4 regions of the Erwinia sp. genome follow, and region 3 is predicted to be linked to each of the others. Evidence: predicted binding sites of a transcription regulator. Region 3 holds the regulator's gene; each other region holds the start of a gene.
The links. Region 3 encodes PurR, which represses purine synthesis genes. Its sites were predicted from a motif close to CANGCAAACGTTTGCNTG; they were not measured.
Positions count from the first base shown of each region.

Region 1: a site for PurR is predicted at 1,059-1,076, ahead of pyrC (dihydroorotase). Genes of this name have one in related genera too.
Region 2: a site for PurR is predicted at 573-590, ahead of RTK32_RS15610 (nucleoside-specific channel-forming protein Tsx). Genes of this name have one in related genera too.
Region 4: a site for PurR is predicted at 1,872-1,889, ahead of purE (5-(carboxyamino)imidazole ribonucleotide mutase). Genes of this name have one in related genera too.

Region 1 covers NZ_DALZCD010000137.1:2,826-5,921, reverse strand. Annotated here, with positions in the region: gene pyrC (dihydroorotase) at 1-994, opposite strand, end outside; gene RTK32_RS12395 (lipoprotein) at 1,142-1,705, opposite strand; gene grxB (glutaredoxin 2) at 1,860-2,507, opposite strand; gene RTK32_RS12385 (hypothetical protein) at 3,020-3,096, opposite strand, start outside.
Region 2 covers NZ_DALZCD010000204.1:4,828-7,923, reverse strand. Annotated here, with positions in the region: partial or broken gene RTK32_RS15615 (two-component sensor histidine kinase) at 1-75, shown strand, start outside; gene RTK32_RS15610 (nucleoside-specific channel-forming protein Tsx) at 865-1,731, shown strand; gene speG (spermidine N1-acetyltransferase) at 1,843-2,400, shown strand; gene RTK32_RS15600 (hypothetical protein) at 2,449-2,868, opposite strand; gene mmuM (homocysteine S-methyltransferase) at 2,962-3,096, opposite strand, start outside.
Region 3 covers NZ_DALZCD010000048.1:16,801-19,896, reverse strand. Annotated here, with positions in the region: gene purR (HTH-type transcriptional repressor PurR) at 339-1,364, shown strand; gene punR (DNA-binding transcriptional activator PunR) at 1,394-2,302, opposite strand; gene punC (purine nucleoside transporter PunC) at 2,416-3,096, shown strand, end outside.
Region 4 covers NZ_DALZCD010000200.1:2,405-5,500, reverse strand. Annotated here, with positions in the region: gene cysS (cysteine--tRNA ligase) at 1-259, opposite strand, end outside; gene ppiB (peptidylprolyl isomerase B) at 491-985, shown strand; gene lpxH (UDP-2,3-diacylglucosamine diphosphatase) at 985-1,710, shown strand; gene purE (5-(carboxyamino)imidazole ribonucleotide mutase) at 1,983-2,492, shown strand; gene purK (5-(carboxyamino)imidazole ribonucleotide synthase) at 2,489-3,096, shown strand, end outside.

The DNA.
Region 1 (3,096 bases), on a different contig from region 3:
TGTCTTCACCCAACGCGATGCTCTCCGGCACGGTCCAGGGCTGGCGCACCAGCTTCACGGTGCCTTCGTTTAACGGCAGTCCGTAAAAGCGCGGGCCGTTTTCGGCACAAAATGCAGCGAAATGCGCCAGCGCGCCCAGCTCTTCAAAAACCGTAGCGTAAGCGGGTAGGGACGAGGGCGCATTAAAAACGCCTGCACAGCCGCAGCTGGCTTCTTTACGATGACGCAGGTGTGGCGCAGTGTCAGTACCTAAAAAGAACCGTTCATGGCCGCTGGCGACCACTTTCCGCAGCGCGTCCTGATGCACGTTGCGTTTCAAAATGGGCAGGCAATAAAGGTGCGGTCTTACGCCGCCGACCAGCATATGGTTGCGGTTAAACATCAGGTGCTGCGGGGTAATGGTGGCACCCAGCAGAGAGTTGCCTTCCAGCACGTAGTCGGCCGCTTCTTTGGTCGTAATATGCTCAAACACCACTTTCAGCGCAGGATAACGCTTGCGCAGCGGCTCCATTACCGTTTCGATAAAACGCGCTTCACGATCGAAAATATCAACGTGTGCCTCGGTCACTTCGCCGTGGATCAGCAGCGGCATCCCAATGTTCTGCATACGTTCCAGCACGGAGGCAATCGCATCAATATTGGTTACGCCGTGGCTGGAGTTAGTCGTGGCGTGGGCAGGGTAGAGCTTGGCGGCGGTAAACACGCCTTCATTAAAGCCTTTCTCGACCTCGTCTGCGTCCAGTGAATCGGTCAGATAGCAGGTCATCAGCGGCGTAAATCGGTGCCCTTCCGGTACGGCGGCCAGAATGCGATCGCGATAGGCGATAGCCGCCGCTACGCTGGTGACTGGCGGCACCAGATTAGGCATCACGATGGCCCGGCCGTTAACCTCACTGGTAAAGGGCAGCACGGTTTTCAGCATCTCATCGTCTCGTAGATGGATATGCCAGTCGTCAGGGCGGCGGATAATAAGTTGCTGAGGGTGTGCAGTCATAGACAGGCTCCGGCAGAAGTGAAATCGTATGGCGCGATTTGGCCGGGTATCAAGGATAAAGGGAAAGCCAAACGTTTGCACCTGCTTTATGCAGGCAGCGGAAAAAGAGAACAGGGTTTCCCGGTACGTCCGGAAAACCCTGAGGCTTTAGTCCGTAAACGGAATAATCAGCTCGCCGGGCTTCACTTCCAGACCGGTAGCGAAGCGCTTCGCCAGCGACTCCGCTTTGCTGCGATCGGCGCTGAGCACCCAGGCCGGTTTCTGATTGAAATAATCTTTCAGTGACTGGTTCAGATAGGGCGTCAGCGTGTTCAGAACGCCCTGCATTTTCGCAGGCTGCGCCTGTACGTCGGTCAGCTGCATATCTTTCAGGAAAATCGCGCCCTTTTCCTTGTCGAAAACAGGCTGCGCTTTCATGGTCAACAGCATCTCCGCATGCTGTGGCCCAAACAGCGAGCTGATATCGACGGTGGCTTTACCGGTCAGGGTGACTTTATCCGCCTCTTCACGCCCGATTTTGCTGCTGAGATCGGTCAGGACAATATGGGCATCAACCAGCCCGGCCATGCCAATCTGTTTTTCAAAATTATTGTGCTTTTGCAGCGCCTGGTTCACTTCCTGCTCGCTAACGGAATAGTGGGTCAGCTTGTTGCAGCCCGCCAGGCTTAGCGTCAACATCAGGGCCATCGCGCCCCGTATAAGATTGTTCATAGTGCTCCTCGTAACGTTATGACGTCAGTTACCCCTTCTGACGCGAGGCGTTAGCTTGCCCGACAAATGACGAAGAGTCACCAGGCTGGGGGAGGTAAGGGCGGGAAAAAGTTGTGACGAAATAAGGCGGGGCCGCGAACACGGCCCCGTGAAATCAGGCAGCGACGGAAGAGAGCAGATTGATCTGCGTCTGTTTCGCCATGTTATCGCGATAGTCGGCTACGCGGCTGGGATACTCAACGCCCGCCACCAGGGTCAGAGAGCGCAGCACCGGGAAAAGCTGGATATCGTCCAGTGACAGTTCACCATTCACCGCGTTGGGTTTGACAATCAGCTTATCGAGCTGGCGCAGATCGTCATTGATCTTTTTGATAAAGCCGGCGGAATGCTGTTTCAGCTCGTCGAAGCTGCCGACGCTGGCCTCTTTTTTCCCGGTAAAATAGCGGCGCGCTTCCGGCGTGGCGAATTCGGCAAAGGGCGCCGTAGCGATGCGCGGCAGCAGCAGTTTGTTCAGGTAGCTGTTGACGTGGCGTAGCCAGTCGCTGATGGCCGGGTTAGTGCGGCCGGTCAGCAGCGGTTCGCCGTCACTTTTATCCACAAAGGCAACAATATCCAGGCTCTCCGGCATACAGCTGCCGTCCTCCTTCATCAGGATCGGCGCCATTTTTTGCCCGATCAGCTTCTTCGGCGTTTCCTCATCGTCATTTAGCATCACCACCAGCTCGACCGGCAGATTTTTCAGGCCAAAGATCATGCGCGCTTTTACGCAGAACGGACAATGTTCGTAAATAAACAGTTTCAAAAGTGCCTCCTTACAATGCTGAAGTTAACGGCAAATACCGTTAATCTTCTTAATGTATGCAGGGAGTATGGAAGAGAACGGCTGACAGGGCAAACCACCGCGGTTGTCCGTTTACTGCTCTCGCCTTGTCAGGTTCAGGGAAAGGGGTGTTTCAGTTCTTAACCGATATTTCCGAAAGATGGCAGCAGGCCACCGCTAAAAAACGCCGCGCTTACTCGGGCAAAGTCATCACTTTTGCTGTAGATAAAATAGCTTCACTAAATGCCCTCCGGCAAAGTCAGGGCTGTTGCCGCGCAACATACGACGCTCCTGTCATGCTTCAGCTTGCCAAACGAATATTGCTTTCTGTCCGCCCCTTCGGCAGGGAAAAGCACAACCCGCGGGCAGTGCTTAACTGCGCCATATTATCTGGAATCGCGTAGTGGCTCCATGCGCTCCGTGAGTCCGCGGCAGGTATTGAAAAGGGATAATCATTTATCCCTGATTTTTTCATGGGTAAAATTCAACCATGCTTACTTTTCCTGGCGTGAAGGCAAGTTATTCAGTCTCTCTTTTAGCTGGTTGATGAACTGCTCATCAAAGTTGGCGC
Region 2 (3,096 bases), on a different contig from region 3:
CTGCATAAGGCGCAGTTTTTTCTCGAAAACCGGCGGCAGGCTTCAGGCTGCCGGGCTTCGGTAAAATTTACCTGACCACGGCTCAGGCGGAGAACCAAATCCGCAGAAAAGCTAAAACGACAAGGCCGCTGAAAATCACGGCGGTATATTCACTTATCGGGCGGACGCGTGGCTGTTTCATGGTGCTCTCCTCTGGATGGTAAGAGGAGTTTCCTGTAAGAATATTAAGGCAACATTAAGGCCACGCTGAACCGCTCGTCCTTTTCGGTTTCTTGCTGACGGTACCTCACTGCCGCACGGAAAATGCCGCTTATAAAGCCCTCCTGTCGCGTTTATTTCTTGTCCTGTTTCTTATGCTCTGAAGCCAGTACGACATAAAGTGACGTCGGCACCAGGCTGCCGCTGCGCCAGTTCAGCTTCAATATGCGCTCAATAAGAATGCAACTTAAGCCTCATCACAAGGTTAATAAACACACAAAAAGTTACTTTTTGTATAAGCTTTTCTTATGCCTCAGATGAAAATGCAGAGAGCCGCACAACGCCTCCGCCACACTATTTACCGCCTGAAACGGAAAGCAAACGTTTACTTGCGGGCAAATTCTCTTTTCCGGCCAGACAAGCAGCAGACAGCTTAAGTTCCGCGCATTACGTGAGCTGCATCACACTTTAATTAAAGTGAAATGAAACAGAGTTTGACAACTGTGAGCGATATCTATTTCCTAAAGCGCGGATGACGGCACACTTTTTCCGACATTTGATACGGGCGCTTTCGGCACTGAAACCGCCTCTGTTCCGTTCCGGATAACAACAGATAAGACCATCGCGCGGGCTGCAGAAAATGGTCGATAAGCATGTGGTAATATAATGAAATATAAATCTCTGATGGCGGGTGCCGTAATGGCGCTTTCATACAGTACCGTTTCGTTTGCTGCCCCCGAGCAGCCGCAGTACGTTTCCGACTGGTGGCACCAAAGCGTTAACGTGGTGGGCAGCTACCACACCCGTTTCGGGCCGCAGTTTAACAACGATGTTTATCTGGAATATGAAGCCTTCGCCAAAAAAGACTGGTTCGATTTTTACGGTTATCTGGATCTGACCAACTTCTTCGGTGCCGGTAACTCAAACGCCAACGGCATTTTCGACCACGGCTCGCCGATGTTTATGGAGATCGAACCGCGCTTCTCTATCGACAAGCTGACCAATACCGATCTGAGCATCGGGCCGGTAAAAGAGTGGTATTTCGCCAATAACTATATCTACGATATGGGCCATAACAGCGACAACCGCCAGAACACGTGGTATATGGGCCTCGGCACCGATATCGACACCCACACGCCGGTCAACCTGTCGCTGAACGTTTACGCCAAATACCAGTGGGAAAACTACGGCGCGGCTAACGAAAACAGCTGGGATGGCTACCGTTTCAAGGTGAAGTACTTTGTGCCGCTGACGTCGCTGTGGGGCGGCAACCTGAGCTATATCGGCTTTACCAACTTTGACTGGGGTTCCGACCTGCGTGATAAGAGCGACGCCTCACGCACCAGCAACTCCATCGCTTCCAGCCATGTGCTGTCGCTGGTTTACGATCACTGGCACTACTCCGTTGTCGCGCGTTACTTCCACAACGGCGGTCAGTGGGCTGACGGGCAGGATCTGAACTTCGGCACGGGGAATTTTGAAGTGAAATCCACCGGCTGGGGCTACTATCTGGTCGCTGGCTATAACTTCTGATCCGCCATATTTCCTCAACCGCCAGCCTTTTCCCTCGCTGGCGGTGCTTTTCCCCTCGCGGCAAAACCTATACTCTTTCAGGCGATGTTTTTTCCCTACAAAGGATAATGTATGCCTGCCGAACACCCGGTTAAATTACGCCCGCTGGAGCGTGAAGATCTGCATTTTGTCCATCAGTTGGACAACAACGCCAGCGTGATGCGCTACTGGTTTGAAGAGCCTTACGAAGCTTTCGTTGAGCTATCCGATCTCTATGACAAACATATTCACGATCAGAGCGAACGCCGTTTTGTCGTGGAGTTTGAGGAAGATAAGGTGGGTCTGGTGGAGCTGGTTGAAATCAACCATATTCATCGTCGCGCGGAGTTTCAGATTATTATCGCGCCCGGCCATCAGGGCAAAGGCCTCGCCAGCAAAGCCGCGCTTCTGGCGATGGAATATGGCTTCTCCGTCCTTAATCTTTACAAACTCTATTTAATTGTCGATAAAGAGAATAAAAAGGCGATCCATATTTACACCAAGCTCGGATTTGAAATTGAAGGCGAGCTGATCCACGAATTCTTTATTAACGGCGAGTATCGCAACACCATCCGTATGTGTATTTTCCAGCATCAGTACCTGGCTAAGCACAAGTCGGCGCATACGATGGTCAAACCGACGGCGCAGTAAGCCCGACCAGGCGTCCCGCTTCTCTGACGCGGGACGCCCTGTTGGGGATCAGCTGCGTGCGCCGACAGGATGCATGATAATCCGGGCTGGCGGTTCTTCGATGTGATACATGCCGCCGTTGAACGGATCGACCAGCAGCCAGCCCGGGAAGCCGCCAAGCGGAATATTCCCCAGCAGATACCAGAGGTTAGCCTTTTCGTTAAGCGGGAGCGTTTGTGGCACGTAGCCCGGCTGCTCCAGCATCAGCATAAATTTCTTTTTGCCAAAGTAGTTGCCGTCGGATTTTGCCAGCGTCACGGTCTTTGGCGTATAGCCTTCCGCTACCGCCCTGCCGGTTTCATCCTGCACGACAAATTTTGCCCCTTGCGGCCAGCTCTGGATGCTCACATCCTGGGTTTGATCGCCCACGATAGTGGCACATCCGCCGAGCAGCCACGCCGAAACCAGCACCGGTAAAATACGTTTCATAAGCTTTCCTGCCAGGTTAAATAGTGAGAATAGTTGGGCGCAGCGAATAACGCCCGGCGACCGCGGGCGTTATTGTGCAAAGCTCTGAAGGTATTATCGGCAGCGTTGGGCGATAGCTTTAATATCGGCGGGCGTGGTGCGGCAACAGCCGCCAATCAGTCTGGCTCCGGCGGCCTGCCACTCGGCAAGGTTATCCGCCAGCGTGCAGGTTGAAGCATCGCTGTGCCA
Region 3 (3,096 bases):
TATGACGCCGAAAACTATCCGTTAAACCCTGCCTGCCCGGTTCGCTCTCAGGCGAGCCGGGCCGCTATCCTGAAAGATTTGCGCAAAATATTTGCCTGCTGCTTTAAAAGGCTCGTTTTTTGCGTCTGCACTTGTTAGAATCCACGGTTTGTTGCGCAACAGGCTCTTCCGTCGGCATGACGTCCTTCTCAGGCCTGTTCCGCTACCCTGATTCCCTCCTGATGTAACCATTCCGCAACAAATTATGCGCAACTTATACCAGGATTATCATCATTCCAGGCAATCGTTTAACAAACCGCTTTTCAGTCACTTACTGAACAGCGCAGGAGTCTTTTTCCATGGCAACTATAAAAGATGTGGCCAAACGCGCCGGTGTTTCCACCACTACGGTGTCCCACGTCATTAATAAAACCCGCTTCGTCGCCGAAGAGACGCGGGAAGCCGTCTGGGCAGCGATCAAAGCGCTGCATTATTCGCCCAGCGCCGTGGCCCGCAGCCTGAAGGTCAATAATACCAAAACCATTGGCCTGCTCGCGACGTCCAGCGAAGCGCCCTATTTCGCCGAAATTATTGAGGCGGTTGAACACAGCTGTTTTGCCAAAGGCTATACGCTGATTTTGGGCAACGCGCATAACGAGCTGCAAAAGCAGCAGGCCTATCTGTCGATGATGGCGCAAAAGCGTGTCGACGGTCTGCTGGTTATGTGCGCCGAATACCCGGATGAGCTGATCAAAATGTTGGAAGACCACCGTAACATCCCCATGGTCGTTATGGACTGGGGCGAGTCGCGCGGCGATTTTACCGACACCATTCTCGATAACGCTTTTGAAGGCGGTTATCTGGCGGGACGCTATCTTATCGATCGCGGTCATCGTGATATTGGTGTGATCCCGGGCCATATGGAGCGCAATACCGGCGGCGGCCGTCATGCCGGGTTCCTGAAGGCGCTGACGGAAGCGGGGATCACGCTGCGCGAAGAGTGGCTGGTTCAGGGCGATTTCGAGCCGGAGTCAGGCTATCGCGCTATGCAGCAGCTGCTGGCACAAAAACAGCGTCCTACCGCGGTGTTCTGTGGCGGTGATGTAATGGCGATGGGCGCTATTTGCGCAGCGGATGAAATGGGCCTGCGCGTGCCGCAGGATATTTCAGTGATCGGGTATGATAACGTGCGCAACTCGCGCTATTTTACGCCTGCGCTGACGACCGTCCACCAGCCAAAAGAGCGCCTGGGTGCCACAGCGTTCAATATGCTGCTCGATCGCATTACCAGCAAACGCGAGGAGCCGCAGACGATTGAAGTGCATCCGACGCTGATTGAGCGCCGTTCCGTAGCGGACGGCCCCTTCCTCGACTATCGTCGTTAAGCTTGCGGGCGGCAGCCAGCCGCCCGCTTTTACCCCTCCCGCAGCCATTCGCTGTTCAGCGTTTCTGTCTCACCTAAATAATCCAGTAGCCAGAGCAGTGCGGGTGATGCCTGTTGTTCAGACCAGCTGACGCAACAGGGGCTGTCCGGAAAAGGCGGATCCAACTTTAGTTCACACAGCGACCCATTTTGTAGCAGCGGTTGCGCAAGATGCCCCGGCACCATCCCCACGCACAGCCCGGCCAGCAGGCAATCAAACGCGCTCTCCCAGTCCGGCGCAACCAGTCGCCGCTGATTATCCAGAGTCCAGGTGGTTCTTTTCGGCAGCGCACGCGAGGTGTCTTCCAGCACCAGCGAAGGCCATTCGCGGATGGCCTCCTCGCTGACCTTTTCCCTGTGTTGCGCAAGCGGATGATCGGCCCTGACCACGCAGCGCCAGTTCAGCATGCCCATGTTGCGGAAAGCGAAACGTCCACCGACCGGGATGGCCTGCGTTGCGCCTATCGCCACATCTACCCGACCATCGGCCAGAGCGTCCCATACGCCGTTAAACACCTCGGGCGAGAGATGCAGCTCCATATCCGGAAAGTGCCGGTAAAAATCCACCACCAGCTGGCGCGTCCTCGCCGTTTTAACGATGCGGTCGACAGCGATATTCAGCTGGCCGCGCCAGCCGTTGGCGACCTGCTGGCACTGACGGCGCGTGGCAAGCATTTTTTTGATAACACTCCGTCCTTCCTGAATAAACAGCTCGCCTGCTGCCGTCAGCACGACGTCCCGGTGGCGCCGCTCGAATAGCGGCACCGCCAGCCACTCTTCCAGCTGACGCACGGTATAACTAATGGCGGAGGGGACGCGATGCAGCTCCACGGCGGCGGCAGTAAAGCTGCCCGTTCTGGCCACCGCATCAATCACCTCAAGTGAGTGTTCTGACCACATAATCTGCCTGCAAATTTTTTGAACGCAAGACGCAAATATTAGCGTTTCACAACCGCTACTGCACTCTTTTACACTGCCGTCCGCTATTCACCTGATAAAAAGAGCGAACTCTCATGCCTTCGAAAGGATTTTTACTTTACCTCGCGCTGCTTAGCGTTGCGGGTTTTCTTGCCACCGATATGTATCTGCCAGCCTTTACCGCCATGCAGCAGGATTTGCAAACCGAAGCGGGCGTGATCGGCGCCAGTTTGAGTGTGTTCCTGGCAGGTTTTGCCAGCGCGCAGCTGTTCTGGGGCCCTCTTTCCGATCGCATCGGCCGCAAACCGGTGCTGTTAATGGGGCTGGGGCTGTTCGCCGTCAGCTGTGGAGCCATGTGGTGGGCGGAATCTACGACCATGCTGCTGACGCTGCGCTTTTTGCAGGCGGTGGGCATTTGTGCCGCCGCTGTCAGCTGGCAGGCGCTAGTGATCGATCGCTATTCCGGCGCGCAGGCTAACCGCGTGTTTGCCACGATTATGCCGCTGGTGGCGCTGTCGCCAGCACTGGCCCCGCTGCTGGGTGCATGGTTGCTGAATCACTTTGCCTGGCGGTCAATTTTTGTCGCGCTGCTGCTGCTGGCCGTGATCCTGCTGATCGCCACGCTGTTTCTTCCGGCGCCTGCCCCTAAAGCTCATCAGCAAGAAGCGAAAGTTGGTTTCTTTACCCTGCTGAAGTCGCCTGTCTGGAGCGGTAACGTGCTGATTTATGCGGCCTGCTCCGCCAGCTTTTTCGCCTGGCTGACCGGTTCGCCGTTC
Region 4 (3,096 bases), on a different contig from region 3:
CATCGATAGTTTCACCGTTCTCCTGAGCACGCTTGATGATCTTGTCATCAATATCGGTAATATTGCGCACATACTTCAGCGAGTAACCGAGATAGCGCAGATAACGGGCGACCACATCGAAAGCAATAAAAGTGCGCCCGTGACCAATGTGACACAGGTCATAGACGGTGATGCCGCACACGTACATGCCAATTTGACCGGCATGAATAGGTTTAAATTCCTCTTTTTGACGACTCAGGGTATTAAAAATCTTTAGCATTGAGACATTCCGTTTTTAACGTGTGCGATCGTGATAGTGACAGGGATATTCTGACGTATTGTTAACGCAAGCGCCATGCAAAGCAAGGTTCGGCACGCTTCCCTTTATGCGGCGGTGCTGACTCGTCATCACATTTTGTGATATAAGAGCCCTCTATTTTATCGCCTGTCAGCCTGACGATCCCGCTGACAGCAGCTAAATCCACCCCTTCAACCTTTACAGGATGAGAATATGGTCACTTTCCAGACTAACCATGGCGATATCGTTATCAACACCTTTGACGACAAAGCGCCTGAAACTGTTAAAAACTTCCTGGATTACTGCCGTGAAGGTTTTTACGACAACACCATTTTCCACCGTGTCATCAACGGCTTCATGATCCAGGGCGGCGGTTTCGAGCCTGGCATGCAGCAGAAAGCCACCAAAGCGGAAATCCGTAACGAAGCCAGCAACGGCCTGAAGAACACCAAAGGCACGCTGGCAATGGCCCGTACCCAGGCTCCGCACTCCGCAACGGCGCAGTTCTTTATTAACGTGGCGGACAACGACTTCCTGAACTTCCGTGACGAAAGCCTGCAGGGCTGGGGCTACTGCGTCTTCGCTGAAGTTGTGGAAGGCATGGATGTGGTAGAGAAAATCAAAGCCGTTTCCACCGGCCGCAGCGGTATGCATCAGGACGTGCCAAAAGAAGACGTTGTGATCCAGAAAGTCACCGTTAGCGAATAATGTCGCACACGCTGTTTATCGCAGATTTACATCTGTGTGAAGAAGAACCGGCAATCACTGCCGGTTTTCTTGCTTTTTTGCGGCGCGACGCGCGCCAGGCCGACGCGCTGTACATTCTTGGCGACCTGTTTGAAGCCTGGATCGGCGATGACGATCCCAACCCGCTTCATGCAACAGTCGCCGCCGCGCTGGATGAATTACGGCTGGCGGGCGTTCCCTGCTTCTTTATTCACGGCAACCGCGATTTTCTGCTGGGTCAACGATTCGCAAAATCATGCGGTATGCAGCTGCTGCCAGAAGTGCAACGGCTGGAACTGTATGGTCAGCCGCTGTTGATTATGCATGGCGATACGCTGTGTACCGATGACGAAGGTTATCAACGCTTTCGCCGCAAGGTTCATCAGCGCTGGCTGCAAAAGCTCTTTCTGGCGCTGCCGCTGGTTCTGCGCCAACGTATCGCTGGAAAAATGCGGGCCAGCAGTAAACAGGCTAACCGCAGCAAAACGCTGGCGATTATGGACGTCAATGCCCGGGCAGTGAGTCAGACAATGAGCCGTTATCAGGTTCAGTCTCTTATCCACGGGCATACGCATCGACCCGCCATTCATTCGCTCACCGTTAATGGTCTGCCCGCTGAACGTGCCGTGCTGGGTGCCTGGCATACGGAAGGATCGATGATTCGCGTGACGATGGCCGGCACAGAGCTGATCGCTTTTCCGCTGTAAATTGCCCCGTACTGCCATTAACCGAGGCGTGCTCTTTTTAAGCCCGCCTGATAAAAGAACGTCTTACCCATCTTTCCTGACCTTCGGCACTGACAGCAGCCTTACGCAGTAAAGGCTGACCTGCTGGGCCGCTTTCCCCTCGTCCGTGACGCGATTGAACCGACGCAACCGTTTTCCTGCCCGGTGAGTCATGGTATTCTCTCAGCCCTTCCTGTCTGGCTGACCGACCAGCTTCCAGACACTGCTTGTATAATCACAGGAGTCGCACCCGCATGTCTTCTACTGCCGCACCAGCCCGCATCGCCATTGTAATGGGGTCCAAAAGTGACTGGGCAACCCTGCACTTTGCCGCGGACATTCTTACCAGCCTGGCTGTCCCTTTTCATTGTGAGGTGGTTTCAGCGCACCGGACGCCGGACAAGCTGTTCAGCTTTGCCGAACAGGCCGCAGAGAACGGCATCCAGGTTATTATCGCTGGCGCTGGCGGCGCGGCGCACCTGCCCGGGATGCTGGCAGCGAAAACCCTGGTGCCCGTGCTGGGCGTACCCGTTCAGAGCGCGGCGCTAAGCGGCGTTGACAGCCTTTACTCCATCGTCCAGATGCCACGCGGTATTCCGGTCGGCACGCTGGCTATCGGTAAAGCAGGCGCAGCCAATGCGGCACTGCTGGCTGCGCAAATTCTGGCGCTGCACGATGGGGAACTAAGCCAGCGCCTGGCGGCCTGGCGTCAAAGCCAGACTGATGAAGTCCTGAACAATCCGGATCCGCGGGAGGAAGCATGAAACCGGTCTGCGTATTAGGCAATGGTCAGCTGGGGCGGATGCTGCGCCAGGCTGGCGAACCGCTGGGGATAGCCGTTTATCCTGTCGGACCGGATGCGGAACCGGAAGCCCTGCCGATCCAACAAAGCGTGATCACGGCCGAGATCGAGCGCTGGCCGGAGACGGCCCTGACGCGCGAACTCTCGCACCATCATGCCTTTGTAAACCGCGATATTTTTCCGCTGCTGGCCGATCGCCTGACGCAGAAACAGCTGTTGGATCGGCTGAACCTGGCAACCGCGCCCTGGCAGCTGCTGAGCGAGGCTGCGCAGTGGCCCGAGGTATTCGACAGACTGGGCGAACTGGCTATCGTTAAGCGCCGTACGGGCGGCTACGATGGCCGCGGCCAGTGGCGTGTGAGGCAGGATGATGCGGCTTCCCTGCCGGCAGATTGCTACGGCGAATGCATTGTGGAACAGGGCATTAATTTTTCTGGCGAAGTCTCTCTGGTAGGCGCTCGTGCTCATGATGGCAGCACGGTTTTCTATCCTCTGACCCACAACCTGCATCAGGACGGTATTTTACGCGCCAGCGTGGCGTTGCCGACGCCGGATGCAGAGCGTCA